Regions from separate parts of the Pseudoalteromonas sp. S2721 genome, predicted to be linked through region 1. Evidence: predicted binding sites of a transcription regulator. Region 1 holds the regulator's gene; the other holds the start of a gene.
What was found. Region 1 encodes NrdR, which represses ribonucleotide reductase genes. Its sites were predicted from a motif close to AAACACNANATNTNGTGTTT; they were not measured.

Region 1 (15,142 bases):
GCCATTCTTTTGGTCAATAAACGCAAACTGTAGGCTCGACTTTTTAAATGCTTGAGGCAGTAAAGTGTGCAGAATATTTTCTTTTAGTTCGTCTTTTTCTTTTTTCTTTACCGGACGGTTTTCTTCCGCTTCGATTTGCTCAACTTTCTCTGCAACCAATTCGTTGATAACGGCCGCAGGCAGTACTTTTTCTTCACGCTTAGCGCATACTAAAATGCTGTCTTGAGAGAAGTGAGATAGAGTTTGACCATGCTTACCAAAGGCTTTTGTCCAACCAAATGTTGAAAGCTCTTGGCCTGTACATGAGCGGAACAGATCTTGTTCTAGGGCTTTGTCGAAGTCTTCTTGAGAGTATGAAACGTCTTGTTTAAAACGGTAACAGATAAGGTTACTAAACCACATAATTAGGCTAATCCTTTCAATAAATTTGCCCAATCATAACAATAAAAAACTGATGCCGAAATGAATCATTTCGCCATCAGTACGAATTGCTTATGAGTTAAACATTGAGAGCGGTTTAGGCATGTTTTTTGGGAAACTAATATGGTAATGCAAGCCTTTTCCAACTTCGCTTGTTACTTCTATATCACCGCCAAGGGTTTGCTTCACTAAGTTTAAAGTGATATGAGTACCTAACCCACTGCCACCCTGATCACGCTTGGTTGTGAAGAACGGGTCAAACAGTTTTTCTAGCTGATGTTCGGATACACCATTACCATTATCTTTAAAGTCGATAACGACTTCATCTTCTTCGTCTTTAATTATGATATCTATGATGCCACTTTCAATACCTTCAAAGCCATGAATAAGTGCGTTCATGATCAAGTTTGTAAAAATTTGGCTAATAGCGCCTGCTGGCAGGTTGAGTGTTAAATCTTCAGGGCAATCTAAATTGATATGATGAGATGTTTTCTTTAGTTTTGGATGTAAAGAGCGGATCACTTCACCTAAATACTCTTTGAAATTAATAGTACGTACTGCTTCACTGGCTTGATCGACTGCAATTTGTTTGAAACTTGCAACCAACTCTGATGCACGGTCTAAATTACTAGTAAGTAAGCTAGTGCTTTGCTTGGCGTCATTAATAAACTCTTCAAGCGCTTTTGGTGATAGGGTTTTTTCTTTGTATGCCGCTTCAATCTGATCTAAACGTTCTTGTAAAAATGAAGTCGCAGTCACACCAATCCCGATTGGTGTATTTACATCATGGGTAATACCTGCAACTAAGCCGCCTAAAGCAGCCATTTTCTCGGAGCCGACTAGGCGCTCCTGTGCTAAGTTCAACTCATCAACATAGCGCTGTAACTCAGTTTGCTTGGTTATGAGTTCTTGTTCAGTTTGTTTACGAAGGTCTATCTCTTCAGTCAGTGTTAGCTTTTGTTTTTCTAATTCATATTTCTGTTGCTGCAAATCCATCATCGCTTGGCTAAGGTTAGATGTTTTGCGCGCGACTTCTTGCTCTAACTGTAAATTATGTTGGTCGAGTTTTTCATTACTAAGTACAAGCTCTTTCTGAGTATGTTCCAGCTCTTCTCGGTAGAGAACAACTTTATCTATTAAACGGTTAAAAGATTCTTCCATTACTTTTAATTCGTTGTGTTCAGTTGTGTGGATCTCGATATGGCGGCCTTCTAAATCGTTTAGTTCAAGATCTTCAATTTGTTCTGTAAATTGCGCAAGTGGTTCAGTTAAGCGTTTTCTAAATGCTAGTAAGAAAAGTATGATCAAAAAGGTGGTTTTGATCATTGCGTTACCGATTAGAAAATAAATAGAGATCATGATGCGGCTAAATACCACTTCTCGGCTTGAGAATAAGGTTACATCGCCTACTTGAGTTGTTTTACCCGAAAACTCAAAAATAAGCGGAAATGTATAGCCGAATAAACCGGATGGTGTATCTTCAATTATCGCTTCTTCTTGCACTAACTGCTGGCTATATAGCTCGTGAATATCTAATGAGCGACCTAATTGTGAGAGTACCTCGCCACTATCATCGCGCACAATAATGCCTTCGATCATAGGAATTGCGAGTAAGCCTTCAGCTGTTGTGATGGTTTGTTTATCGTTAAGTTCCCAAATTGCACGGGTTAAACTACGGCTAAATGTTTTTTGTAAAGTGGTTAATTCGTCACGAATGTAATCTTTAGTGTTTACATATTCAGCAATAACCTGCCCACAGGTCACTACAAAAGTGAGTAAGAAGTAGACCGAGAGCACATTTGTTAACAATTCTTTTGATAGGCTTTTCTGTAACATAGAATACCCATAGCTCCTTGGTTACATTTGTAATACATTCAATTAGTTCTAAAGTTAGCTAATAAACGGTTAAAAATAAATAAATAAATCCTTTTTTACTGGAGTATTTATAAATTGTTACTATTTTTTAAAAAAACTTAACCTTACTGCACCAATAAAAGTGTGTTATAAATTTCGCTCGTCTTTTACTTTAGCCTTTTTAGATGTTGTATTTGCTACAGCGAAGATTTTTATATTCATGAATAACCCTAATTTTTCAATACTGGTTTGTGATGATTCAAGTATAGCTCGCAAACAAGTAGTTCGGTGCTTAGGTAACTGTTTAAGTGCTGATATTCAACAAGCAACCAATGGTCGAGAAGCACTTGCTTTACTACGCGAGCAAAACTTTGATCTATTGTGTTTGGATTTAACTATGCCAGAGCTAGATGGTGTTGCTGTACTTGAAACGATCAAAGCAGAGAAAATAGAGTGCTTTGTTATAGTTATTTCAGCTGATATTCAAGCGCAAATGAAGCAAAAAGTAGCTAGTTTGGGAGCCATTGATTTCATCGATAAGCCGATAGATATTGTTCGACTGAAAGCAACTTTGCATAAATTTGGTATTCATTAATCTTTTGTATAACAAAAGTGCATAATTTATCTTTTCTTTAAGGGTTGACAGCTTGGCTACATTTAAGGCAGTCTAAAGGCTATGAAAACATTTAATCACGCAACGACCATTATTATTACAACCATCATCCTTACGGGATAGTGGCATAGGTCGGTGCAACAAATTTATAGGCCTGTGTTCACTAGAACACAGGCCTTTTTCGTTTATGGAATGAGGAAACATAAATAATGCGAGTATTAAAATTTGGTGGGTCGTCCTTGGCCGACTACGCATGTTTGCAACAGGTAGCTCAGTTAGTCAAAGAAGAATTACGCGATGAAATGCTGTTAGTGCTGTCAGCACCAGGTGGCATGACAGATTCATTAGTTGCATTAGCAAGCGCTGCAGAGCAGGGGCAAGATTTTAGAGAGTTATGGCAAGCATTGGTTGCGCGCTGTGAACAATTAAAAGCTGCTGTTGAAGCTGACTTTGGTCAGGTAGTGAATTGGCCTGATTTAAACGAACTTAAGAATAAACTGGATGGTGTTGCACTTTTGAAGTGTTGCCCAGACCAAGTACGTGCTTATGCAATTAGTTTTGGTGAGCGCGTTAGTGTTGCCTTGATGGAGTGTATGCTTAAAGAAAGTAATGCTCGTTATTTAGAAGCAACAGACTGTATTGCATCTGTAGGTGGCTACATTGATGCTGAAGCTGACTTGGCCGCAAGTAAGTTACGTTTTCAAGCTGCATTAAAAGCAGCACCGAGCACTATTTATATCATGCCGGGTTTCACTGCTGCCAATGAGCAGGGAGAACTAACAACACTTGGTCGCAATGGTTCAGATTACTCAGCAGCAATAGCTGCGGCATGTTTAGAAGCTGATGTATGCCAGATCTGGACTGATGTTGACGGTGTTTACAATGCTGACCCGCGTTATATCAAAAAAGCATCTAAGGTTGATTCGTTATCTTATAAAGAAGCAATGGAGCTGTCTTACTTTGGTGCGAAAGTATTGCACCCGAAAACGATTTTACCTTGTGCTAAAGCAGGTGTGCCGTGCGAGATCAAAAATACTCATAACCCACGTGCTGAAGGTTCAGTGATCAGTAACGACAGTGTGTCGAACGAGCCTGTTAAAGCGCTATCAAGTTTACAAAACCTCGCTATGTTAACGGTGTCTGGCCCAGGTATGAAAGGCAAAGTGGGTATGGCATCAAAAGTATTTAATGCATTGGCGCATGACAATGTGTCAATTGTACTAATCACACAATCTTCGTGTGAATTTAGTATCAGTTTCTGTGTGCATGAGAGCGACCTATCACTTGCTCTAGAAGCATTACAAACTGCTTTCGAATTAGAATCACAAGCCGGTTTAATCGAACCAGTTCAAGTACAGCGTAACCTTGCGATTGTAACCCTAGTTGGTGATAACATGCGTGCGCACAAAGGCTTAGCAGCTAAGTTCTTTGCTTCATTAGCTCAAGCGCAGGTTAACATTGTTGCTATTGCACAAGACTCGACTGAGAGTGCTATTTCAGCGGTTATCGATGGTGAACTATGCAACGACGCAGTGAAAGTGTGCCATGAGAACTTCTTTACTCACATTCCTTCAATCGATGTGTTTTTACTTGGCTGTGGCTTAGTAGGTCAAGAACTTATCCAGCAGTTAAAGCGTCAACAAGCATGGCTTGAAAAACGTAATATTAAACTGAACTTGTACGGTGTTGCTAATTCAAGGCAGCTTTATCTAGATAGCGAAGGCATTGCTTTTGATGGTTGGCAAGACAAATTAGCCGTGTCAGAGCAGGCATTTGATTTAAATTTGGTCGAGCAATTTGTTAAACAAAACCATTTAATTAACCCTGTGATCGTAGATTGTAGCTCAGCCGATAAGCTTGCTGGGCAATATGTTGATTTCTTGAATGCCGGTTTCCACGTTGTTGCGGCAAACAAAAAGGCCAATACTAGCTCGTATGCTTACTACCAAGATTTAGTTGCAGCGACACAGAAGAATAATCGTAAGTTTTTATACGAAACAAACGTAGGTGCAGGCTTACCAGTACTTGATAACCTGAAATCACTCTTTGGTGCCGGTGATGAGCTTATTAAGTTCAGCGGTATCTTGTCGGGTTCATTATCGTATATGTTTGGTGCGCTACAAGATGGTTTATCACTTAGCGAAGCCACGTTAAAAGCAAAAGAAAGTGGTTTTACAGAACCAGATCCGCGTGATGATTTATCAGGCACTGATGTTGCTCGAAAACTACTGATCATTGCTCGTGAATCGGGTCTTGAGTTAGAACTAAGCGATATCGAAGTTGAATCTGTTTTACCAAAAGGGTTTGCAGAAGGTGATTCTGTAGCAGATTTCATGGCAAAACTACCATCACTTGATGCACAGTTTAACGACCGTATACAAAGTGCTGCAAGCGAAGGTAAAGTACTTCGTTATGTGGGTACTATTGAAAACGGTCAATGTAAAGTAGGCATTGAAGCCGTAGATAGTAACCATGCTCTTTATGATATCCGTGACGGTGAAAATGCACTGGCCATCTTAAGTCAATATTATCAACCTCGTCCGTTTGTTATTCGTGGTTATGGCGCAGGTGCTGAAGTAACGGCTGCAGGTGTATTTGCCGACATTTTAAAAACGTTAACACGTTAGGAGCTGGTCATGATCCGTGTATATGCACCCGCTTCAATCGGGAATTTTGCTGTAGGCTTTGATGCGTTAGGTGCTGCGCTAGCACCAATCGATGGCACCTTATTAGGCGATGTTGTAGAGGTGAGTGCCGCTGAGCAAGATACTTTTGTCTGCTCTGGCGACTATGCCCACAAACTGCCTGCTAATGCTGAAGAAAACTTGGCTTATCAATGTTTAATTCATTTTAAAGAACACGTTGCACCGACTATGCCAGCGGTAAAACTTGAGCTTAAAAAGAACCTACCAATTGGTTCAGGTTTAGGTTCGAGTGCCTGTTCTGTGGTGGCTGCGTTTGCAGCCCTTGATAAGTTCGCTGAAACCAACTTATCTCAAGAGCAACTTATCGAGTTGATGGCTGATTTTGAAGCCATTGTTAGTGGCGGTCGTCATTACGATAACATCACACCCTGTTATTTAGGTGGCTTGCAATTAACTGGTGAACTCATTCCGAACAAGTCAATTTCGTTACCTGTTGATAATCAATGGTATTACGTAGCGGCTTTTCCGGGATTTTCACTGAATACCGCAAAAGCGCGTTCGGTCTTGCCAACGCAATTATCAATGCACGACAGTGTTGAGTTCGCACAGCGACTTTCTGCATTTAGCAGCTTATTGCTTACAGGTCGCTTTGACGCAGCGCTTTCCATTATGAGTGATGAAATCGCTGAGCCACATCGCGCACCGCTCATTCAAGGCTTTGCCGAAGCAAAGAGTGCCTTGCCAGAGCTTGGTGCAGAGATTGTCAGTATTTCTGGTGCTGGCCCAACATTATTTACCGTGTGTAAGAGCCTGGAAGCTGCTAAGCAGTGTGCAGCTTGGCTGAATGATAATTACATCAATGAGCAGGGCTTCTGCCACATCTGCCAACTTGATCAGCTTGGCACACGACAGCTTTAAAGAATTTAAGGAATAAACATGCAATTACATAATTTAAAAGATGAAACACAACAGGTGTCGTTTGTTGAAGCGGTAAAAACGGGTTTAGGGCGTAATCAAGGTGTATTCTTCCCTAATAGCCTTACACCAATTCAAGACATTGATAAGTTACTTGATTTAGACTTTGTGAGCCGTAGCAGTAAGATTTTATCGCACCTGATTGGTGACGAGCTTCCTGCCGATACCGTTGCACAGATGGTGCAAAATGCGTTTAACTTTGATGTGAAATTAGTTGAAGTAGAAAAAGATATTTATTGCCTTGAATTATTTCATGGCCCAACGCTTGCGTTTAAAGACTTTGGTGGCCGTTTTATGGCTGAGTGTCTTGCGCAATTTAATCAGGGTGAAAAAGTCACGATTTTAACGGCTACATCAGGCGATACAGGGGCTGCAGTTGCCCATGCATTTTATAATAAGCCAAATATCGATGTCGTGATCTTATACCCGAAAGGTAAAATTTCATTAGCGCAGCAAAAGCTATTCACAACGTTAGGCAACAACATTCACTGCTATGCGGTTGATGGTAGCTTTGATGATTGCCAAAGCATGGTAAAACAGGCGTTTTTAGATGATGAAGTGAAACAAAAGCTAGGTCTAAACTCTGCTAACTCAATCAACATCAGTCGTTTAGTTGCACAGGTTTGCTATTACTTTGAAGCGATTGCTCAATTACCAAAAGAGCAGCGTAGTAAAGCGCATATCTCAGTCCCAAGTGGTAACTTTGGTAATGTGTGTGCCGCGATGATCGGTGCTGTGCTTGGTATGCCAGTAGCGAAATTAAGCGCTACAACTAACCAAAACGACACGGTGCCACGTTTCTTACAAAATAAAGAGTGGGCACCGAATGATACGCTTGAGTCACTATCGAACGCGATGGATGTAAGTAAGCCGAATAACTGGCCGCGTGTTCAGTTTATGTTGGATAACGAATGGTTTAGTTATAATGACTTTTATTCAAGCTGTGTTGGTGAAGAAGAAACAAAAGAAGTGATGAAAAAAATTCATCAAACAGGTTACATCGCAGAGCCTCATACTGCAATTGCTTATCAGGGCTTGAAAGAAAATCTAGCTGATGGCAGTGCAGGTATCTTTTTAGCGACTGCACACCCAGCTAAATTTAAAGACAGCGTAGAGCAAATTTTAGACATCGAACTACCTATGCCAAAACCGCTTGCTGATGCGCTAGCAAATGACTGTTTGGCTGAAGATATTAAGTTTGATTATCAATTGCTTCGAACTGAGCTGTTAAATAAATTAGCTTAGTGCTTAATAAAGGTATAAAGAGCGGCTAAGCCGCTCTTTTTAATGCAGTCTTTTAATGAAGCCTTTAATGAAGTAACGAGTGACTATGTCGGTTTAAAACCCGCATGATAAGAATGACCCCGGCCGAAATACACAGCAAAATACTGATCATCGAGACGAGTTCACTGTGCGTCCATTGCATCAAGGTGAAAGCCGAAATAAAAATGATAAAGGGTTTAAATTCATAGTAATAGCGACGTTTTTTTTGTTTAACACGCTGGCTTGAATGATCGGTTCTTCTGGCTTCTGAACGCATCCGCCAAATATTAGCACCTAATAAAAATAAGATTACACCTATGAGAGTTGGTACATAATTATTTGCCAATGCGATACAGCTTATGCCAAGAAAAAAGTATCCGTAGGGGACGAATTCGTATATTGGTTTAGCTAACATGTACTTATACCATCCTTGATATTGACTAGTCCTATAAGCTTAGTTTGTCCCTATAAAAACGCAATTTAATCGGGCGGTTTTTCGTTGAAATAACATTTTAAATATCTATGGAATATTTTAAATCTATAAATTTTTATTATGTATCAATAAAAAAATATCATTATTAAAACACTGTGAAATAAATTCAATCCCTGTTTAAATATGTTCATCTTTACAAGATAGGCAAAAGTGCGTTTTAAGCGTACAATACAGCCTTCAAAAAACACCATACACGTTGCCTTAGGAGACCCCATGTTAGAACGTAGCATGAATATTTCGGATTTCGATCCAGAGTTATTTGCAGCCATCACTAAAGAGACGGCTCGTCAAGAAGAGCACATCGAACTGATCGCGTCTGAAAACTATTGTAGCCCACGCGTACTTGAAGCGCAGGGTTCTCAGCTTACCAACAAATACGCTGAAGGTTATCCAGGCAAACGTTACTATGGCGGTTGTGAGCATGTTGATGTTGTTGAGCAATTAGCAATTGACCGTGCAAACGAATTATTCGGCACAGATTACGCTAACGTTCAACCGCATGCGGGCTCACAAGCAAACGCAGCTGTTTTCCAAGCACTTCTTCAGCCGCACGATACAGTACTGGGTATGAGCTTAGCTCATGGTGGTCACTTAACTCACGGTTCACACGTTAACTTTTCTGGTAAAACGTACAATGCAATTCAATACGGCCTAAACGACGAAACAGGTGAAATTGATTATGCTCAAGTTGAAGCGCTTGCATTAGAGCACAAGCCAAAAATGATCATCGCTGGTTTCTCTGCATACTCAGGCGTTGTTGACTGGGCTAAATTCCGTGAAATCGCTGATAAAGTTGGCGCATACTTATTCGTAGATATGGCTCACGTTGCTGGTCTTATCGCAGCGGGTGTATACCCAAGTCCAATCCCTCACGCACACGTTGTTACAACAACAACTCACAAAACATTAGCGGGTCCTCGTGGCGGTCTAATCGTTTCTGCATGTGGTGATGAAGAGATCTACAAAAAGCTAAACAGCGCCGTTTTCCCTGGCGGTCAAGGTGGTCCTTTATGCCACATCATCGCTGCTAAAGCGGTTGCTTTCAAAGAAGCTTTACAACCAGAATTCAAAGCGTACCAAGCACAAGTTGTTAAGAACGCTCAAGCTATGGTTGAAGTACTGCAAGAGCGTGGCTACAAAGTTGTTTCTGGTAAAACAGACAACCACTTATTCCTTCTAGACCTAATCGATAAAGATATCACAGGTAAAGATGCTGACGCTGCTCTAGGTAACGCTAACATCACTGTAAATAAAAACTCAGTACCAAACGACCCACGTTCACCGTTCGTAACGTCTGGTCTTCGTATTGGTTCTCCGGCTATTACTCGCCGTGGTTTCAAAGAAGCTGAGTCAAAAGAGCTTGCTGGCTGGATCTGTGACGTACTAGACAACATCAACGATGAGTCAGTACAAGCAGAAGTAAAAGAGAAAGTTAAAGCTATCTGTAAAAAATTACCAGTTTACGCTTAATTACTGGTTAAACCGTAATTAAGATAACAATAGCGTTGTTTTTTGCTATCATAAAGGCCGCTTACTAAGCGGCCTTTTTGTTTTTTATAAACGGAACTAGAACCCTATGCATTGCCCTTTTTGCACCGCAAAAGATACTAAAGTAATTGATTCTCGACTTGTTGGCGGTGGTCACCAAGTGAGACGTCGACGTGAATGTAACGAATGCCATGAGCGCTTTACCACCTTTGAAGGCGCTGAACTTGTGATGCCAAGAGTCATCAAGCAAGACGGTAGCCGCGAACCATTTAACGAAGACAAGTTACTGAATGGCTTGCATCGCGCTTTAGAGAAACGCCCAGTGAGCACTGAGCAGGTCGACGAAGTCGTTAACATCATTAAATCTCAACTTCGTGCTACCGGTGAGCGTGAAATCTCTAGCCACTTAATTGGCGAATGCATCATGGAGTCGCTGAAAAAACTCGACAAAGTAGCCTATGTGCGCTTTGCGTCGGTTTATCGTTCATTTGAAGACATTCGCGAGTTTGGAGAAGAAATCGCTCGTTTAGGTGATTAATCATGTCGTTTACAGAACTTGATACTGTTTATATGGCGCGTGCCATTGAGCTTGCTAAACACGGCCGTTTTACTACCACGCCAAACCCGAATGTTGGCTGTGTACTGGTTAAAGATGACGAAATAGTCGGCGAAGGGTTTCATCAAATCGCAGGGCAGGGCCATGCTGAAGTGAATGCGTTGGCTGTAGCTGGCGATAAAGCAAAGGGCGCCACTGCCTATGTCACTTTAGAGCCTTGTAGTCATTATGGACGCACTCCGCCTTGTGCCGAAGGTTTAAAAGCTGCGGGTGTAAGCAAGGTGATTGCTGCTATGGTTGACCCAAACCCTGCGGTAAGTGGTCGCGGCCTGCAGATTTTAGCTGACGCTGGTATTAGTGTGGCATCTGGCTTACTTGAGCAACAAGCGCGCGACTTAAACAAAGGCTTTTTAAAGCGTATGGAAACTGGGTTGCCATATGTAACCTGTAAAATGGCGTGTAGTTTAGATGGTAAAACTGCGCTAAATAACGGTCAAAGTAAATGGATAACAGGCCCTCAAGCGCGCCAAGATGTGCAAGCATTTCGTGCGCAAAGCTGCGCTATCTTAACCGGTGCAGACACCGTTATTACTGATAATGCAAAACTTAATGTCCGTGTTGATGAGTTGCCATTTACCATGCCAACCTCGTTGCCTTTGCGCCAACCAACCCGAATCATTATTGACTCACAAAACAGGTTAACGCCTGAGCTTGCGTTATTCAGCATCGAGAGCCCGGTAATAATTTTTACCACTTCGCTTGATAATCACACCAAGTGGCCTCACTTTGTTAAACACGAAGTGGTGCCAGCAGTTAACAATAAAGTTGATTTATCGGCGGTTTTAAAGCGTCTTGCTGAACTGCAATTTAATCATATTTGGCTCGAAGCGGGAGCAACCCTTGCAGGGGTGTTTGCCGAGCAAGATTTAATTGACGAATACATTGTTTATATTGCCCCTAAGTTAATAGGTGATATGGGCAAAAGCTTACTAAACTTTGCAGAAGTCACCATGATGAGTGATATCACTGAACTGACCTTTACTGATACAGTGATGATTGGCGACGATATTCGCTTAACAGCGACAAAAGCAAAGCAAGCCACAAAAATTGAAAATAAAGAGTAGCACTATGTTTACTGGAATTATTGAAGCAACAGGTAAAATCGTTGAACTATCACAAAAACAAGGTGATCTAGCTATTCGTATTCAAAGCGCTAATTTGGATATGGAAGACGTCAAGCTCGGTGACAGTATTGCCACCAATGGTGTGTGTTTAACGGTTGTCGCTAAACATAGCGATGGTTTTAGTGCTGACTTATCAAACGAAACAATTAGCTTAACTGGGTTTGCACATTATAAAAAAGGGCAAACAGTTAACCTCGAAAAAGCTATGCAACCGGTTTCTCGCCTAGGTGGGCACTTAGTGTCAGGCCATGTTGATGGTATTGCGACTGTCGAAAGTATTAGTCCTAATGCTCGTGCAACTGAGTATTGGTTAAGTACTGACAATGATTTAATGAAGTACATTCCGTACAAAGGCTCGGTGTGTATTGATGGCATTAGCCTAACCGTCAACGAGGTTGAACAAAATCGCTTTAAGCTAACGATTGTTCCGCATACTGCTGAGCAAACAACGATTGCAGAATTTCAGGTGGGTACTCAGGTGAACTTAGAAGTTGACCAGATTGCTCGCTATTTAGAGCGCCTAATTAAAGGGGCTGAACAACCTTCCCGTTCAGACATATCAATGAGCTTGCTCGCACAAGCTGGCTTTATTAAGTAAGCAAAGATACGTCACTATTAATCATACTCTCATGGGCACATTATGAATTTACACAGCGCGCAAGAAATTATCGATGACATTAAAGCCGGTAAAATGGTTATTTTAATGGACGATGAAGACCGAGAAAATGAAGGCGATTTAATTATCGCGGCAGAACATATCAGTGCTGATGCCATCAACTTTATGGCAACACACGGCCGTGGTTTAATTTGTTTAACAATGACACAAGAGCGTTGTCAGCAGTTAGAATTACCACTGATGGTTAAAAATAATGGTGCAGCTTTTTCAACTAACTTCACTATGTCGATTGAAGCGGCGAAAGGCGTAACTACAGGTATTTCAGCAGCCGACCGCGCACGTACCGTACAAGCCGCAATCGCTAAAGGTGCCGTACCGAGCGATATCGTACAGCCAGGGCATATTTTCCCAATTATGGCGCAGCCTGGTGGCGTGTTAACACGTGCTGGTCATACTGAAGCGGGTTGTGATTTAGCACGTTTAGCAGGTCTTGAACCTTCATCTGTGATTGTTGAAATTCTAAATGCAGATGGCACTATGGCCCGTCGCCCAGATCTTGAAGTATTTGCTAAAGAGCATGACTTAAAGATTGGCACTATTGCAGATTTAATCGAATACCGAAACCTAAACGAAACCACCATTGAGCGTGTTGCTAAATGTAAACTACCAACGGATCATGGTGAGTTTGATTTAGTGACCTACAAAGACACAATTGATGGTCAGCTTCACTATGTTTTACAAAAAGGTGAAGTATCGAAAGATGAGCCAACGTTAGTACGAGTTCACTTACAAAGCACCTTTAACGATATTCTATTATCAGATAGAAGTGCTGATCGTAGCTGGGGCTTATCAGATGCTATGGCTTATATCGCTGAGCATAACGGCGTGCTGGTTATTTTAGGTAAACAAGAATCAACTGAAGATTTAGAAGCAACCGTTAAAGCCTTTGCCGCTGAAGATGCGGGCGAAAATGTCAGTCATCGTAAATTCCAAGGTACCTCGCGTACTGTGGGTGTTGGTTCGCAAATTTTGGCTGATTTAGGTATTGAAAAGATGCGCTTAATGAGCCGTCCTAAGAAGTACCACGCGCTATCTGGTTTCCACTTAGAAGTGGTTGACTATGTTGAGCCTCGCTCTTAATTTGGGAAAATAGATTTACTAGGCTACTTTTATATTTTTGTGGTATTATGCGCCGTAATTTTTGCGCAATCGCAACCGCTTAAACTTATTTTTTAGGGTTATTAAATGAAAATTATTGAAGGTAACAAATACGCACCGGGCAAAAAATTTGCCATTGTCATTTCTCGCTTTAATGACTTTATTGGTAGCAGCCTATTAGCAGGTGCTGTTGATGAGCTTAAGCGCACTGGTGGTGTTTCTGAAGACGACATTACTGTTGTTTACGTACCAGGTGCCGTTGAATTACCTTTAGCAGCGAAACGCGTTGCAGCAAAGAAAGAACACGATGCAATCATCGCTCTAGGTGTCGTGATCAGAGGTGGTACGCCACACTTTGATTTAGTCGCTGGCGAATCAAACAAAGGTCTTGCACAAGTATCTCTTGAGTACGATATCCCGGTTGCATTTGGCGTATTAACCACTGAAAGCATTGAGCAAGCAATTGAGCGCGCAGGTACCAAAATGGGTAATAAAGGCGGCGAAGCTGCTTTAGGTGCGCTTGAAATGGTTAATGTGTTAGACAAAATTTAAGTTTAAGGAATCTCTGTGAAACCAGCAGCAAGACGTAAAGCACGTATCTTAGCACTTCAAGCCGTATACTCTTGGCAGTTAAGCGGCAACCCAATTGCTGATATTGAACAGCAAATGTTAATTGAAAATGATGTGACTAAGATCGACGTCGAATATTTCAAAGACCTAGCACGCGGTGTTGTTGTTAACTGTAAGCAATTAGATGAAATCGTTGCACCACATTTAGCACGCCCAGCTGATGAGTTAGACATGGTCGAAAAAGCAATTTTACGTCTGTCTGGCTATGAGCTGAAATTCCGTGAAGACGTACCTTACAAAGTGGCAATCAATGAAGGCATTGAGTTGGCTAAGATGTTTGGTGCTGAAGACAGCCATAAATTTGTCAACGGTGTACTTGATAAAGCAGTGAAAGAACTGCGTAAGTAAGTAACCCCGTAAAGGAGAGCCGGCTTGGGCCGGCTTTTTTGTGTATGAAGGAATTTGAATTAATCAATCGTTACTTTAAGGGCCGTGGCATTATTCGCCGTGATGTGAACCTAGGTATTGGTGACGATTGTGCCTTAGTAACTGTGCCTGAAAACTGTCAATTAGCGGTAACAACAGATACCTTAGTTGCGGGCGTACACTTTTTTGATGACATCTCTGCGCGTGCTCTTGGGCATCGAGCTTTGGCTGTTAATTTAAGTGATCTTGCGGCAATGGGCGCTGAACCTACGTGGATTTCGGTAGGCCTAACTTTGCCTGAAGCAAATATAGAGTGGCTTGAAGAGTTCACTGAAGGCATGCATGAAATTGCAGAGTACTTCAATGTGCAAATCATTGGTGGTGATACCACTCAAGGTCCTTTAACTATTACGATTTGTGCTAAAGGCATCGTGCCTGAAGGCAAAGCACTGCGCCGTAGCGGTGCAAAAGTGGGCGATTGGATTTATGTAACTGGTCCATTAGGTGATGCTGGTGTAGCCATTGAGGCTCGTAAACAAGGCCTCGATATCGCCCCTGAACATTTAAGCTATTTAAATAATCGCTTTGATTATCCGACGCCACGTGTAGCAGCGGGGCAAGTTTTGCGAGGCGCAGCCTCTTCAGCAATTGATATCTCCGATGGCTTATTAGCTGATTTAGGCCATATTTTAGCGCTATCGCAAGTTAGTGCGGTGATCAATGTTGATAAAGTGCCTGTTTCTGATGCATTAAATTCGTCGATTCCACGTGCTGAGCAATTTGACTATATCTTAAATTACGGTGACGACTATGAGTTGCTGTTTACTGTGCCAGAAAGCAATAAAAGCATGGTTGATATGAAACTGCGCCAATATGGTGTA
Region 2 (15,142 bases), on a different contig from region 1:
GATTAAACGGCTATACATTAATTTATTGAATTGCACACCGTAGTCAAGGTGACGTACACGGTTATCATCAACACCACGGTTGTTCTTAAGAACAAGTAGGTTTTCAACTTCTAAGTGCCAAAGTGGGTAGAACAGTGTTGCTGCGCCGCCACGAACACCACCTTGTGAACAGCTCTTAACTGCTGTTTGGAAGTGCTTATAAAACGGAATACAACCTGTGTGGTACGCTTCGCCGTTACGAATAGGGCTACCAAGGGCACGGATGCGACCGGCATTAATACCAATACCTGCACGTTGCGAAACATATTTAACAATCGCAGACGATGTTGCATTAATAGAATCTAGGCTATCACCACATTCAATAAGTACACATGAGCTGAACTGGCGTGTAGGGGTACGAACACCAGCCATGATAGGTGTCGGTAATGAAATTTTGAATGTAGATACTGCATCATAAAAACGCTTGATGTAATCAAGGCGTGTCTCTTTTGGATAATCAGAGAATAAGCTTGCAGCAACTAAGATATATAAAAACTGTGCACTTTCGTAGATTTCACCAGTAACACGGTTTTGAACTAAATACTTACCTTCAAGTTGCTTTACAGCAGCGTAGCTGAAGTTTAAGTCACGGTTGTGATCAATGTAAGCATCTAACTCGTCAATTTCTTGCTCGGTATAATCAACAAGTAGGTGTTGATCATAACGCTTGTCTTCAACTAATTTCGTGATGTGATCGTATAAGCGCGGCGGCTCAAATTGACCATATGCTTTTTTACGTAAATGGAATACAGCTAAGCGAGCAGCGAGGTATTGGTAATCAGGCGTATCTTTAGAGATCTGATCAGCTGCAGCTTTGATGATTGTTTCATGAATGTCATCGGTACGAATGCCGTCATAAAATTGAATGTGTGATTTTAATTCAACTTGTGAGACAGACACATTCTCTAGACCTTCTGCGGCCCAAGCGATCACGCGATGGATCTTATCTAGATCAAGTGACTCTTTACGGCCGTCACGTTTGCTTACAGATAGCTGTTGGTTCATAGTTTTGCCTGTATTCCTTGGGAAATTTTAGTTGTAAGACAAAGGTATTCTTTAATGTAATTATTATTATTCAACACCAAGATAAACTAATTGAATAACATTTAGCCACAATATCTGGTGTTGTTTAAATTGCAGATCACAAGATAGTGTGGTCTGAGTTGTTTTGCAAGGGATAGAATTGCCCCAATTTGTGGATAACTATTGGATAAGCGCATTGTGTTAGTAACCATTAACCTTTGAACATTCATAGACGACGAAATTTGTAGAAATCAACAAAAGATCCAGAAAATTTACCGTTTTGAAAAATAAATTTTGACTGATTTTTTTATCATCAATGAATGCTCAAAAGTAAATCAAATCACAATATATGGTGTTTCAGTTATCAAATAACACTATATATGGTTGAAACCATCAATCGGCGTTTGCCAATTGAAATCCGCTTGCCAGCCAAGTGCAGCGTCTACACTGGGTATATAACCCCATAACGCTGTTGCGCTATACATGTTGGCTGCTTTTGCTGCTTGAATATCACGTTCAGCATCACCGATATATAAACAACGGCTTGGATCAACATCTAAGATCTCAGCAGTGTGTAATAGTGGATCCGGTGATGGTTTTGACACAGCTAATGTATCGCCACTCACAACTGCCTTTGCATCACGCAAAGAGGGAATAGCTTGCACTAAGGGCTCAGTTAAAAAGCCGGGCTTATTAGTCATAATGCCCCACTTAATATTGTTTTGCTCAAGTGCAATTAAAAGCTGTTCGATGCCGTTGAAGCATTTACTGTGCACAGCAATATCTTCGGCGTAATAGTCAAGAAGCTGCTGGCGCAAGGCGAGTTGTTCAAGTTCGGGCCATTTATCCCCAAACCCTACTTCTAATAATGCATTTGCACCGTTAGACGCAACAGGGCGATAAACATGCTCAGCAACAGGCGCCACATTGGAGTCTGCTAACACGCGGTTTAATGCACCACCTAAGTCATCCGCGGTATCGAGTAGTGTGCCATCTAAATCAAAGATAAACGCATCAAAATCGATAGAGGGTGTTTGCACACCACTCATTAGGCTAGTTTCTCAAAGTGCAGGATGTAATTAACACTTACATCATCATTTAAGCTGTACTGCTTAGAAAACGGGTTATAGTGAAGGCCGGTACTGGCGCGTACTTTTAATCCTGCTTCTTCTGCCCATGCAATAAGCTGCGCAGGTTTGATAAACTTTTTATGGTCATGCGTACCTTCAGGCACCATCTTTAAAAGCTTTTCAGCACCGACAATAGCAAACAAGTAGGCTTTTGGTGTTTTATTTAATGTTGAAAAGAACACATCAGCGCCCGGTTTAGCAAGTTCTGCTACAGCACGAATAATAGAAGCAGGGTCTGGAACATGCTCAAGCATTTCCATACAAGTCACTACATCAAAGCGAGCAGGGTGCTCAGCAGCGAATTGCTCTGCAGGTACTTTTATATAATCAACAGGTACGCCTGTTTCTAAACTATGTAACTTAGCAACGGTAAGTGGCTCTTGGCCCATATCGATACCGGTTACTTTAGCGCCCATACGTGCCATACTTTCACTTAAGATGCCGCCACCACAGCCAACATCTAAGGTTTCCTTATCAAATAAGCCGCCTACTTTATCAGCGACAAAATCCAAACGTAGAGGATTTATTTCATGAAGGGGTTTGAACTCTCCGTCGCGGTCCCACCAACGTTCTGCGATGGCTTCAAACTTTGCAATTTCTGCATTATCTACATTTTGATGCTCGGTCATAAAAAACTTCCTCGTTAATCTGAGGCCATTATATAGGGGGAAATTAATAAATCGCAAAGATTTAGCGCCTGTAAATCTAAATAAATTGTGATAGCATGGTCTGGAAATAATAACTAAAGCTCTTAAGACGGCGGTTTGCCTCTTAATGAGTCAATACTGAAGGAATGTGAAATCAAATGACTGATCTCGCCAATGAAATTCTGCCAGTCAATATTGAAGATGAATTAAAAAACTCCTACCTTGATTACGCGATGAGTGTAATCGTAGGACGTGCATTGCCAGACGTACGTGACGGCTTAAAGCCAGTTCACCGCCGCGTTCTATTTGCAATGAACGAACTCAATAATGATTGGAATAAACCTTACAAGAAATCAGCACGTGTTGTTGGTGATGTAATCGGTAAGTACCACCCACATGGCGACAGCGCGGTATATGACACCATCGTTCGTATGGCGCAGCCTTTCTCATTACGCTACATGCTTGTTGACGGCCAAGGTAACTTTGGTTCTGTTGACGGTGACTCTGCGGCAGCAATGCGTTATACGGAAGTCCGTATGGCGAAAATGTCACATGAATTATTAGCTGATTTAGAAAAAGAAACGGTTGATTACGTACCTAACTACGACGGTACTGAGCAAATTCCTGACGTATTACCTACAAAAGTACCTAACTTATTAGTAAATGGTTCTTCGGGTATCGCGGTTGGTATGGCGACGAACATTCCACCTCATAACTTAACAGAAGTTATCAATGGTTGTTTAGCGCTTATTCAAAACCCTGATATGTCAATTGCTGACCTTATTGAATATATCCCAGGTCCAGATTTCCCGACTGCGGCGATTATCAATGGTAAAAAAGGCATTGAGCAAGCGTACTTAACCGGTCGTGGTAAAGTATATATCCGTGCTCGCGCTGAAATCGAAGTTGACGAAAAAACCGGTCGTGAAACAATCATCGTTCACGAAATCCCTTATCAAGTTAACAAAGCACGCCTAATCGAAAAGATCGCAGAGCTTGTTAAAGATAAGAAGATTGAAGGTATTAGTGCACTACGTGACGAATCTGATAAAGACGGTATGCGTATCGTTATCGAAATCAAACGTGGTGATGTTGGTGAAGTAATCTTAAACAACCTATATGCACAAACTCAGTTACAAACTGTGTTTGGTATGAACATGGTTGCACTTGATAACAACCAACCTAAGTGTTTCAACTTAAAAGAAATGCTTGAAGCGTTTATCGTACACCGTCGTGAAGTTGTTACACGTCGTACTGTATTCGATTTACGTAAAGCCCGTGACCGTGCTCACACGCTTGAAGGCTTAGCGATTGCACTTGCGAATATCGACCCAATTATCGAGCTTATTCGTAAGTCACCAACACCAGCTGAAGCAAAAGCGGCACTAACAGCACGTTCTTGGGAATTAGGCACTGTTAAAGCAATGCTTGAAAAAGCAGGTGAAGATAACGTAGCACGTCCTGATTGGTTAGCGGCTGATCTAGGTATCCGTGACGGTCAGTACTATTTATCTGAGCAACAAGCACAAGCAATTCTAGACTTACGTTTACACAAACTAACAGGTCTTGAGCATGAGAAGATCTTAGACGAGTATCAAACACTTCTTGATCTAATTGCTGAGCTTTTACACATTCTTTCAAGCCCAGAGCGTTTAATGGAAGTTATCCGCGACGAGCTAGTAGAAATTAAAGAGCAATATGGTGACGAACGTCGTACTGAAATCAGTGCAGCAGCTCACGATATTAGCCTTGAAGACCTAATTAATGAAGAAGACGTTGTTGTAACGCTTTCTCACGAAGGTTACGTTAAGTATCAACCATTATCGGATTACGAAGCACAGCGTCGTGGTGGTAAAGGTAAGTCAGCAACGAAGATGAAAGATGAAGACTTCATCGAACGTCTATTAGTTGCAAATACCCACGATACAATCTTATGTTTCTCAACAGCAGGTCGCTTATACTGGTTGAAAGTATATCAGTTACCATTAGCAAGCCGTGCAGCGCGTGGTAAGCCAATTGTTAACTTATTACCACTTGAAGCTGATGAACGTATTACTGCTATCTTACCAGTACGTGAGTACGAAGAAGATAAATACATCTTCATGGCAACTGCGTTTGGTACAGTCAAGAAAACACCACTTACAGCATACAGCCGTCAACGTGCGAGCGGTATCATCGCTGTTAACCTAAATGAAGGCGATAGCCTAATTGGTGTTGATATCACTGATGGCACGAATGAAATCATGCTATTCACTGATGCAGGTAAAGTTGTTCGCTTTAAAGAAGCAGAAGAGTCAGCAGTTGTTGATGAAAACGGTAACCCAGTTCTAGACGAAAACGGTAACCCAGAAATCCGCTTCAAAGGTGTACGTCCAATGGGTCGTACAGCAACAGGTGTTCGTGGTATTAAGATGGCTGACGACCAACGCGTTGTGTCGTTAATCGTACCTAAGTCAGATGGCGCAATCCTAACTGTGACAGAAAACGGTTATGGTAAGCGTACTGCACTTGAAGATTACCCATCGAAGAGCCGTGCAACACAAGGTGTTGTATCAATCAAAGTAAGCGAGCGTAATGGCGCTGTGGTTGGTGCAGTACAAGTTGACGATAACGACGAAATCATGATTATCTCGAATCGCGGTACCTTAGTACGTACTCGTGTAAATGAGGTTTCTACGGTTGGTCGTAATACTCAAGGCGTTATTTTGATACGAACTATTGACGAAGAGCAAGTAGTTGGTTTACAACGTATCGAAGAAATCGAAGTTGATGAGCTTGAAGCCATCGAAGGCGAGGCCGTTGAAGTAGTCGATACCAATACTGAAGAAACGGGTGATAACCCACCTTCAGAATAACATTGATTTAAAAAGCGGCTTCGGCCGCTTTTTTTATCCGCACTATAATTACTGGAATGAGGCAAAGTAATGACTAAGTATAATTTTTGTGCAGGACCGGCAATGCTACCGCCGGCAGTTATGCAAAAAGCACAAAAAGAATTTATAGATTGGCAAGGTTTAGGTGTCTCTGTGATGGAAATTAGCCATCGCAGCAGCGACTTTTTAGCGCTTACCACTAAATGTGAAGCAAGCCTGCGTCGTTTAATGAATATTAGCGATGAGTTTGAAGTGTTATTTATGCACGGCGGTGGCCGTGGTCAATTCAGTGCTGTACCACTGAACCTTCACCTTGATGATAAGCCAGCTGTGTACTGTGAAAACGGTGTGTGGTCTAAAGGGGCTACTTCAGAAGCGGCAAAATTCACTGCAGTTGAAAGCATCAATGTACGTGATGATGAGCAGCAAAATGGCCAGTTCTCTATAAAACCAGCAAGCAGCTGGGAATTACCAGCTGATGCGTCATACATTCACTATTGTCCGAATGAAACCGTTGATGGTATCGAAATTTTTGACGTACCATCACACCCATCAGCACCGATTGTGGCTGATATGTCATCGACTATTTTATCGCGCGAGTTTGACGTAAATCAGTTTGATCTTATTTACGCTGGCGCACAAAAGAATATCGGCCCGTCTGGTTTATCGATTGTTATTATTCGCAAAACACTTCTTGAGCGTGAAGGTCTTGCCAAGCCAGGTATTCTTGATTACGCATTAGAAGCAAAACAAGGCAGCATGTATAACACGCCACCGACATTTGCGTGGTACTTAGCAGCTGAAGTATTTGAATGGCTTGAAGCAAACGGCGGCGTTAAAGCGATGGAAGAACAAAACATCGCAAAAGCAGAACTTCTTTACAACTACATTGATAGCTCAGATTTTTACAGCAACAAAGTTGCTAAACATTGCCGTTCGCGTATGAACGTACCGTTTTGGCTAAACGACGAATCACTGAATGATAAATTCATTAGTGAATCAAAAGAAGCAGGCTTATTAGCCCTTGAAGGTCACCGTATTGTCGGTGGTATGCGCGCAAGCATTTATAATGCGATGCCACTTGAAGGTGTTCAAGCCTTGGTTAATTTTATGGAAAAATTCGCCAAGGAGAACAGCTAATTATGGAACAGCTTCGTCTTGAACCGATTGCAAAGGTAAATGGTAGTGTGACACTGCCAGGCTCAAAAAGTTTATCAAACCGTATTTTGTTACTAGCTGCTCTTGCTGAGGGCACAACGGTTGTTGAAAACCTACTAGATAGTGATGACATTCGTCACATGCTAGGTGCGTTAAATCTTCTAGGTGTAAATGTATCGCTTAATGAAGATAAAACAGTGGCTACCGTAGAGGGGGTTGCAGGTAAATTTAAAACCCCAAGTGAGCCTTTATTTTTAGGTAATGCCGGTACTGCTTATCGTCCTTTGACAGCGGTTTTAGCTGCTGTCGAAGGCGAGTACCAGCTGGTGGGTGAGCCTCGTATGGAAGAGCGCCCAATCGGTCATTTGGTAGATGCATTGCAAGCATTGGGTGGTGATGTTGAATACCTTAAGCATAAAGATTATCCACCACTGGCCATAAAAGGCGGCAAAATCAACGGTGGTAAAGTTGCAATTGATGGCAGCATTTCTAGCCAGTTCTTAACAGCGTTACTAATGGCAGCGCCATTATTTAATGGCGATACAGAAATCACCATTAAAGGCACGCTAGTATCAAAGCCATACATTGATATTACACTAGATGTAATGAGGCGCTTTGGCGTTACTGTAAGCCATGACAATTACGAAACATTTTACGTTAAAGGCTGTCAGCAGTATCAAGCACTTGAGCGCATTATGGTTGAAGGTGATGCATCAAGCGCCTCTTATTTTGTTGCGGCGGCTGCAATAGCTGGTGGCGAAATTGAAATTAACGGGGTAGGTGCAGCATCTGTTCAAGGTGATATTGGTTTTGCCAAAGTTATGGAGCAAGTAGGCGCTAAAATTGATTGGTACGATGAAAAGCTGGTGGTTCGTAAAGGCGAGCTAAACGCGGTTGATATTGATGCCAATGCAATCCCTGATGCGGCAATGACACTAGCTACTGTTGCGCTTTTTGCAAAAGGTAAAACAGCAATTCGTAATATCTATAACTGGCGTGTCAAAGAAACAGATCGCTTATATGCCATGGCGACAGAGCTTCGTAAAGTTGGCGCAGAAGTGGTTGAAGGTGAAGATTTCATCGAAATTACACCACCAGACACTTTTAACGATGTAGCGATTGATACCTATAACGATCACCGTATTGCCATGTGTTTTGCAATGGTTGCCGTTGGCGGAAAGCCGATAACCATTAACGATCCTAAGTGTACATACAAAACTTTTCCAACGTTTTTCAAAGTACTAGAGTCTGTCTCAAGTCAATAAAACAGAAGAAAATATAAAAAGTTACATTCTAAATGCGGATCTATTTCTAGAACTGGCGTATAATATCGCGGTTTTATTTTGGTGTGCATTGCAGGAGGTTATAAATGCAGGCGTTATCAATGCCCGTAATCACCATCGATGGCCCAAGTGGTTCAGGTAAAGGAACTGTTTGTCGCTTGTTAGCCGAGAAATTAGGTTGGGATGTATTAGACAGTGGAGCGATTTACCGTGTGCTGTCACTTGCAGCGCTTCATCATCAAATTGAACTAGATAATGAAGATGCGCTAGTTCCGCTAGCTGCAAACTTAGATGTACAGTTTTTGGTCGATAGCCAAACGCATACTTCTAAAATTGTCTTGGAAGGCGAAGACGTCACAACCACAATTCGTAACGAAGAAGTGGGTGCTGCGGCATCAAAAATTGCTGCATTACCACGGGTGAGAGAAGCATTATTACGTCGTCAACGTGCGTTTCGTACTGAGAGCGGCTTAATTGCCGATGGTCGTGACATGGGCACAGTTGTGTTCCCAGATGCACCATTGAAGATTTATTTAACCGCATCAGCTGAAGAGCGCGCTCGTCGTCGCTTTGCTGAGTTGAACGAACGCGGTCTTGATGTTACACTAAGTGGTCTACTTGAGGACATAAAAGCTCGCGATCACCGTGATATGACGCGTGAAGTTGCGCCGCTTGTTCCTGCAGAAGACGCCATTGAGCTCGATACAAGCGAGCTCAATGCAATGCAAGTGTTTGATAAAGTAGTAACTTTACTCGACGAAGCAGTACTTGCAGGTAAGCTTCCAAAAGCTTAAAAGTAATTTATTAAGGTGCCGGCAGGAAGCCAGTGCTATTTTAACAACCCCATGCAGCATGGTTGCTAATTGGTTATTTAATTATTTAGAGACGTATAATGTCAGAAAATTTTGCGCAGTTATTTGAAGAAAGCCTTAAGGGTTTTGAAGCAGAGCAAGGCTCTATCGTTAAAGGTACTGTTATCTCAATCGAGAACAACATCGTACTTGTTGATGCTGGTCTTAAATCTGAAAGTGCAATCCCTGCTGAGCAATTCAAAAATGCTGCTGGTGAACTAGAAGTTGCTGTTGGCGACGAAGTAGATGTTGCTTTAGACGCAATCGAAGACGGTTTCGGTGAAACTATCCTTTCTCGTGAGAAAGCGAAGCGTCACGAAGCGTGGATCCGCTTAGAAAAAGCATGTGAAGAGCAAGAGACTGTTACTGGTGTAATCAACGGTAAAGTTAAAGGCGGTTTCACTGTTGAAGTTGATTCAATCCGTGCCTTCCTACCTGGTTCACTTGTTGATGTTCGTCCAGTACGTGACACAACTCACCTTGAAGGTAAAGAGCTTGAGTTCAAAGTAATCAAGCTTGACCAAAAACGTAACAACGTTGTTGTTTCTCGCCGTGCAGTTATCGAATCAGAGAACTCACAAGAGCGTGAAGAGCTTCTTGCTAACCTTGTTGAAGGTCAAGAAGTTAAAGGTATCGTTAAGAACCTTACTGACTACGGTGCGTTCGTTGACCTTGGTGGTGTTGACGGTCTACTACACATCACAGACATGGCGTGGAAGCGTGTTAAGCACCCTTCAGAAATCGTTAATGTTGGCGACGAAATCGCAGTTAAAGTTCTTAAATTCGACAAAGAAAAGACTCGTGTATCTCTAGGCCTTAAACAGCTTGGCGAAGATCCATGGGCAGCTATCGCTGGTCGTTACCCAGAAGGTTCTAAGCTTTCTGGTCGTGTAACTAACCTTACTGACTACGGTTGTTTCGTTGAAATCGAAGAAGGCGTAGAAGGTCTAGTACACGTTTCTGAAATGGATTGGACTAACAAGAACATCCACCCTTCAAAAGTTGTTTCACTAGGTGACACTGTTGAAGTTATGGTTCTTGAAATCGACGAAGAGCGTCGTCGTATTTCTCTTGGTCTTAAGCAATGTATTGCTAACCCATGGCAAGAATTTGCTCGTCTACAAAACAAAGGCGACCAAGTTACTGGTAAGATCAAATCAATCACTGACTTCGGTATCTTCATCGGTCTTGAAGGCGGTATTGACGGTCTTGTTCACCTTTCAGACATTTCTTGGAACACGCCAGGCGAAGAAGCTGTACGTGAATTCAAGAAAGGCGACGAAATCACTGCTATCGTATTACAAGTTGACCCAGAGCGTGAGCGTATCTCTCTAGGCGTTAAACAAATCGAAGCTGACCCATTCAATAACTACCTGGACGCAAACAAAAAAGGTGCTATTGTTAAAGGTAAAGTGACTGAAGTTGATGCGAAAGGCGCAACTGTTGAGCTAATCGAAGGCGTTGAAGGTTACATCCGTGTAGCTGATATCGCTCAAGAGCGTGTTGAAGATGCTACTACTGTAGTTTCTGCAGGCGACGAAATCGAAGCGAAATACGTTGGTGTTGATCGTAAGAACCGCACTTTAAGCTTATCTGTTAAAGCTCTTTTCGAAGCAGAAGAGAAAGAAGTACTAGAGAAGCTTAAGAAAGAAGAGCCAGCGTTCGAAAACGCTATGGCTGCAGCATTCAAAAATGCTCAAAAAGACTAATATCTAGTCTTTTAAAATTGGAAGGGCAGTTTTGCCCTTCCTTTACCACTCTTTAAGGAAACGCTATGACTAAGTCAGAATTGATAGAACAACTTGCCGAGCAACACGCACACATCCCTGTGAAAGATGTTGAAAATGCCGTTAAAGAAATTCTTGAACAAATGGCCGGCTCATTATCTAGCTCAGATCGCATCGAGATCCGTGGCTTTGGAAGTTTCTCATTGCATTATCGTTCTCCTCGCACAGGTCGTAATCCAAAGACTGGCGAAACAGTTGAGTTAGACGGTAAGCACGTACCACATTTTAAACCAGGTAAAGAATTACGTGACCGCGTAAATGCGAGTATTGCCTAGTTTTATACAGGAGTAGTTACTTGTTTAGGGTATTAAAAATTGTATTAATTGCGCTGTGTTTATTTATTGCGTTTGTACTTGGTTCACAGAATCCACAATTGGTGCAAATCAATTATTTAATCGCCAGTAATACTTTGCCCCTAGCTGTTGTAATAAGTATCTGCTTTATTTTAGGTGTCGCAATTGGTTGTTTTATAAGCTTTACACTGTTTTCTCAGTTAAAGTGGCAAAATTATCGCTTAAAGAAAAAATTAGCGCCTGAAAAAAACAATAAAAAGCTTGTTGCTAATAAAGACACCTAATCATGATTGAGCTTCTGTTTTTACTTTTACCCGTTGCAGCCGGTTACGGTTGGATAATGGGTAAAAACAGCGCTAAAAACCAAGCTCATCAGCTTAATCGCCAAATTACCTCTGAATATTCTAAAGGCCTTAAATTTCTCTTAGACAGAGAAGAAGACCAAGGCTTAGAGCACCTTATTAATCTACTCGAAGTTGCCGCTGATTCTGTTGAACACTATTCAACGCTAGCCACTATGTTCCGCCGCCGTGGCGAACTTGACCGCGCCATTAAAATTCATGAGCTGCTATTAAAACATCCAAGTCTTGATGAGCAACAAGCTGCAACCAGCCGCTTAGAACTTGCTGAAGATTACATTATGGCAGGCTTGTTAGATGGTGCAGAAGAGCATTTAGTATGGCTTGTTAAGGCAGGCTATAAAGAAGCGTTAGAGCCTATTATTAATCTTTATTCACAAACCCGTGAATGGGAAAAGGGCATTAACATGTACGAGGCCCACAGTGAGTTGTTCACTAAACCTCAGCATGTAAAAGCGATTGCAAATTTTTACTGTGAAGCAGCCTTACAAGACAATGATACGCAAATTATGCGTAAAGCTATTAGCTTAAACCATAAAGCTATTCGCCCATTGTATGAGCTTGGTCACAGTGCTTTCACCAAAGAAGATTATGTAAAAGCAATTTACTATTGGCGAGAGCTGATTAGCCAATTTACGTTTTTTGCGCCGGTATTTATTGAAGAATTGGCGCTCAGTTATCAAAAACTTAATTTAACGCATCAGTTTTACGAATTACTCAATGAACTGCTCGATAAAGGTGGCGTATTAATAAAAATAAAACATTGCCAAGCTTTACTTGAACAAGGCCACATCGAGCAAGCAATTAAATTTTTAACGGATAGTTTAAAGCGTCATCCGACTATTCGTGGCTTTAGCTTTTTATTACAGCTACTTGCTAAACAAAACAACGATATTAAAGATGTACTCGATCAAATCGATAAGTTAGTTACGTCTTATATCGCAACCAAACCTGATTTTCAGTGCCAACACTGTGGCTTTACCAGTCATACCATTTATTGGGTATGTCCATCTTGTAAGCACTGGGAAACAATTGTTCCAAGCCGTGGCATAGACGGTTTTTAATTCATATTAGTCCATTAGTTTTTAGGAAAGTTATGTCTGTCGAAGATTCAAAAAAAGTATTAATTGCCCTTGATTATGATGATCAACAAACAGCTCTTGCGTTTGTAAAGCAATTATCGCCTGATACGTGTCGCCTTAAAGTAGGCAAAGAAATGTTCACGTATTTTGGTCCTAGCTTTGTTAAGGAACTAATCGACTTAGGTTTTGATGTATTCTTAGACCTAAAATTTCATGATATTCCAAACACAGTGGCTAAAGCTGTGACAGCAGCTGCAAAAATGGGTGTATGGATGGTTAACGTGCATGCCTCTGGCGGCGTTGAAATGATGACCAAAGCAAAACAAGCTTTAGAGCAGTTTGGTGATGATGCTCCATTACTGATTGCAGTAACTGTACTAACCAGTATGGATGCCGCAGAGCTTACTCGTTTAGGTGTAGATAAAACACCTGAAGAGCAAGTGATTTACCTAGCAAAACTTGCCAAAGAATCAGGCCTTGATGGGGTAGTGTGCTCAGCACAAGAAGCGAAAAAGCTAAAAGCAGAACTTGGCGCAGACTTTAAACTGGTTACTCCGGGTATTCGCCCAGCAGGCAGCGATGCAGGCGATCAAAAGCGCATCATGACACCAAAACAAGCCGTTGAAGATGGCAGCGACTATTTAGTTGTAGGCCGCCCAATCACCCAATCGGCAGACCCAGTTGCAACACTAAAAGAAATTAACGACTCACTAAAATAACCTTCATTATTTTAAAATAGTTTCTAAAGAGCATTGTATGTGTGATTTATATCGCGCTAAATACAGTGCTCTTTTTGTATGGCTAGCTTAAGTCAGCGAAAGAAAACATATTAAGCGTGTTAATGTTAAGGTCTCAGCTTTAGCCCGATGTAAGATGTTTTTGTGCAAGTAGGAAAACATAGTTATGGTCAATACGTATTCCATTTTGATCATTTGCAAATAATGAGTGTTTATAAATTAGTTAAACACTGTTTTTTAACTGTCATAATTCATGGTAGTTAAATTACATGCCTTATTCTCGGTATGTAAAATTCTTGAATTTTCGCTTTACCTTTTTTTAGAATTAAGTAACTGACTTTTAATCTATTTTGCTCTGCTATTCTCGTTTAATGAAAAATATTGATTCTCGATTAAGTAAATTCTCGGTATTGGGGTGACGAATTTTTATTGCCATCCATCTCATAAGTTAGTAAGTTGATAATATAAATTTAAATGTGTATTTACTTAGGTGAGGGAAAACACTCGTGAGTGTTTATCGGTATTTTTGGTAAAACGCTGTTATGCAGTAATTGAATTGTAACTCTGGCAATTCATTTGATCTTTTTTTCAGAGAATCATGGAGAGAAATGATGAAAAAAAGCTATTGGTTAACTTTGCCTGTTTTTGCTTCTATTATCTTATCGGGTTGCGCAGGAAATCTGTATACTCATACAACCAAAGATTCTGCTTGTGTCAAAGATAGCGGGAGTTGTAGTGGTACCTATAAAGGCGTTTTTTACCGGCCTTTAATTAAACATTCTGAAACCTACATGCAAGATCGTATTCTCAATTCAAAGGGGGAGGTTACTCATTTTGCAGGTGGAGCCGGAGATAAGGCCTGTGTACCTACAGTAGTAACGGAAGAAAAATTAATTCCTGATCCTGACAATGAGTATGTTGTTCAATATGATCCTGCATTTTTCGAGACTTCGACATTTACCGTTAAACTGTCCGCTCAAGGTACGTTAAGTGAAGTAGGTACTAGTTCCACACCAGGAGGCAAGTCTTTGGTGGACAGTTTTACAGGGCTGGCCACGACAATTAAGACGCTGAATCATGGTGTCGCATCATCTAGTTTTTTAGGAGATCCAGCCGGTAAACCATTGTGTTCTCATGGCAAGGTTTTTCTCCCTGAGTAAACTGCAAAAAAGCAAAGGCAGCGGATGCTACGCACCGTTGCTTTGGGCGTTAGAGCTATAGTCGAAATTAAAGTAGTCATCATTTAATGGATCAAAATAAAAACAAAATAACTCAAGTCAAAGAAGCAATATTAACTGCACCAGAAAACTCTTCTTTAAAAGATATCGTCGACAGCGACAAAAAAGCATTTAACGGGATTAGAATGCTGTACTCGACAAATGCTGCCGGTGCTCAACTTCAAATAGACGAATCACTAGAGCATTTATTTACTGGTGTTTTTTCAAAAAAAACGTTTGTTGGCATACTCTGACTCAATACGTACTGAAATGGAGGAAGGCACTTCAGTTATCTGTTTTAAACAAAGAGCATTATTCGATACAAACCTTCTGTCAGATCTTCCAAAATATTTTAAAGGAGCTGAGTTTTCAACAAGGAAAAAAGTTGAAAAAGTGATCGAAGCAGTCAGCGAGGTATATGGAGGAGGATTTGATTATTCTTTCCCTATGCTTGAAAACTTAAGAGAATTTACATGTGCTAATAATCCATATCCAGTTGCTAAAGTCTCAGCTGCGATATATTTCGACAATAAATTACGAGGAAATTTAACTTCATCTTCGAATCAAGATGATTTATTTGCGCCATATATTGAGCAAGCTGAATCGGTGTGGATGAGCTATAGGTCCAATCAGCATACGTGGAATATGATTGATCGTAGAGAT

Region 2: a site for NrdR is predicted at 1,148-1,167, ahead of nrdA (class 1a ribonucleoside-diphosphate reductase subunit alpha). Genes of this name have one in related genera too.

The regions. Positions count from the first base shown of each region.
Region 1 is NZ_PNCZ01000002.1:3,520-18,661, forward strand. It holds gene rdgC (recombination-associated protein RdgC) at 1-402, opposite strand, end outside; gene CWC02_RS00390 (sensor histidine kinase) at 493-2,256, opposite strand; gene CWC02_RS00395 (response regulator) at 2,495-2,869, shown strand; gene thrA (bifunctional aspartate kinase/homoserine dehydrogenase I) at 3,097-5,514, shown strand; gene thrB (homoserine kinase) at 5,524-6,450, shown strand; gene thrC (threonine synthase) at 6,469-7,752, shown strand; gene CWC02_RS00415 (hypothetical protein) at 7,817-8,116, opposite strand; gene glyA (serine hydroxymethyltransferase) at 8,477-9,733, shown strand; gene nrdR (transcriptional regulator NrdR) at 9,840-10,289, shown strand; gene ribD (bifunctional diaminohydroxyphosphoribosylaminopyrimidine deaminase/5-amino-6-(5-phosphoribosylamino)uracil reductase RibD) at 10,292-11,431, shown strand; gene CWC02_RS00435 (riboflavin synthase) at 11,436-12,089, shown strand; gene ribBA (bifunctional 3,4-dihydroxy-2-butanone-4-phosphate synthase/GTP cyclohydrolase II) at 12,132-13,247, shown strand; gene ribH (6,7-dimethyl-8-ribityllumazine synthase) at 13,353-13,817, shown strand; gene nusB (transcription antitermination factor NusB) at 13,833-14,243, shown strand; gene thiL (thiamine-phosphate kinase) at 14,288-15,142, shown strand, end outside.
Region 2 is NZ_PNCZ01000046.1:13,628-28,769, forward strand. It holds gene nrdA (class 1a ribonucleoside-diphosphate reductase subunit alpha) at 1-1,044, opposite strand, end outside; gene CWC02_RS16700 (HAD family hydrolase) at 1,437-2,111, opposite strand; gene ubiG (bifunctional 2-polyprenyl-6-hydroxyphenol methylase/3-demethylubiquinol 3-O-methyltransferase UbiG) at 2,111-2,821, opposite strand; gene gyrA (DNA topoisomerase (ATP-hydrolyzing) subunit A) at 2,998-5,694, shown strand; gene serC (3-phosphoserine/phosphohydroxythreonine transaminase) at 5,764-6,852, shown strand; gene aroA (3-phosphoshikimate 1-carboxyvinyltransferase) at 6,855-8,135, shown strand; gene cmk ((d)CMP kinase) at 8,240-8,947, shown strand; gene rpsA (30S ribosomal protein S1) at 9,046-10,713, shown strand; gene ihfB (integration host factor subunit beta) at 10,779-11,066, shown strand; gene CWC02_RS16740 (lipopolysaccharide assembly protein LapA domain-containing protein) at 11,087-11,368, shown strand; gene lapB (lipopolysaccharide assembly protein LapB) at 11,371-12,507, shown strand; gene pyrF (orotidine-5'-phosphate decarboxylase) at 12,540-13,244, shown strand; gene CWC02_RS16755 (hypothetical protein) at 13,871-14,422, shown strand; gene CWC02_RS20870 (hypothetical protein) at 14,509-14,733, shown strand; gene CWC02_RS16760 (hypothetical protein) at 14,750-15,142, shown strand, end outside.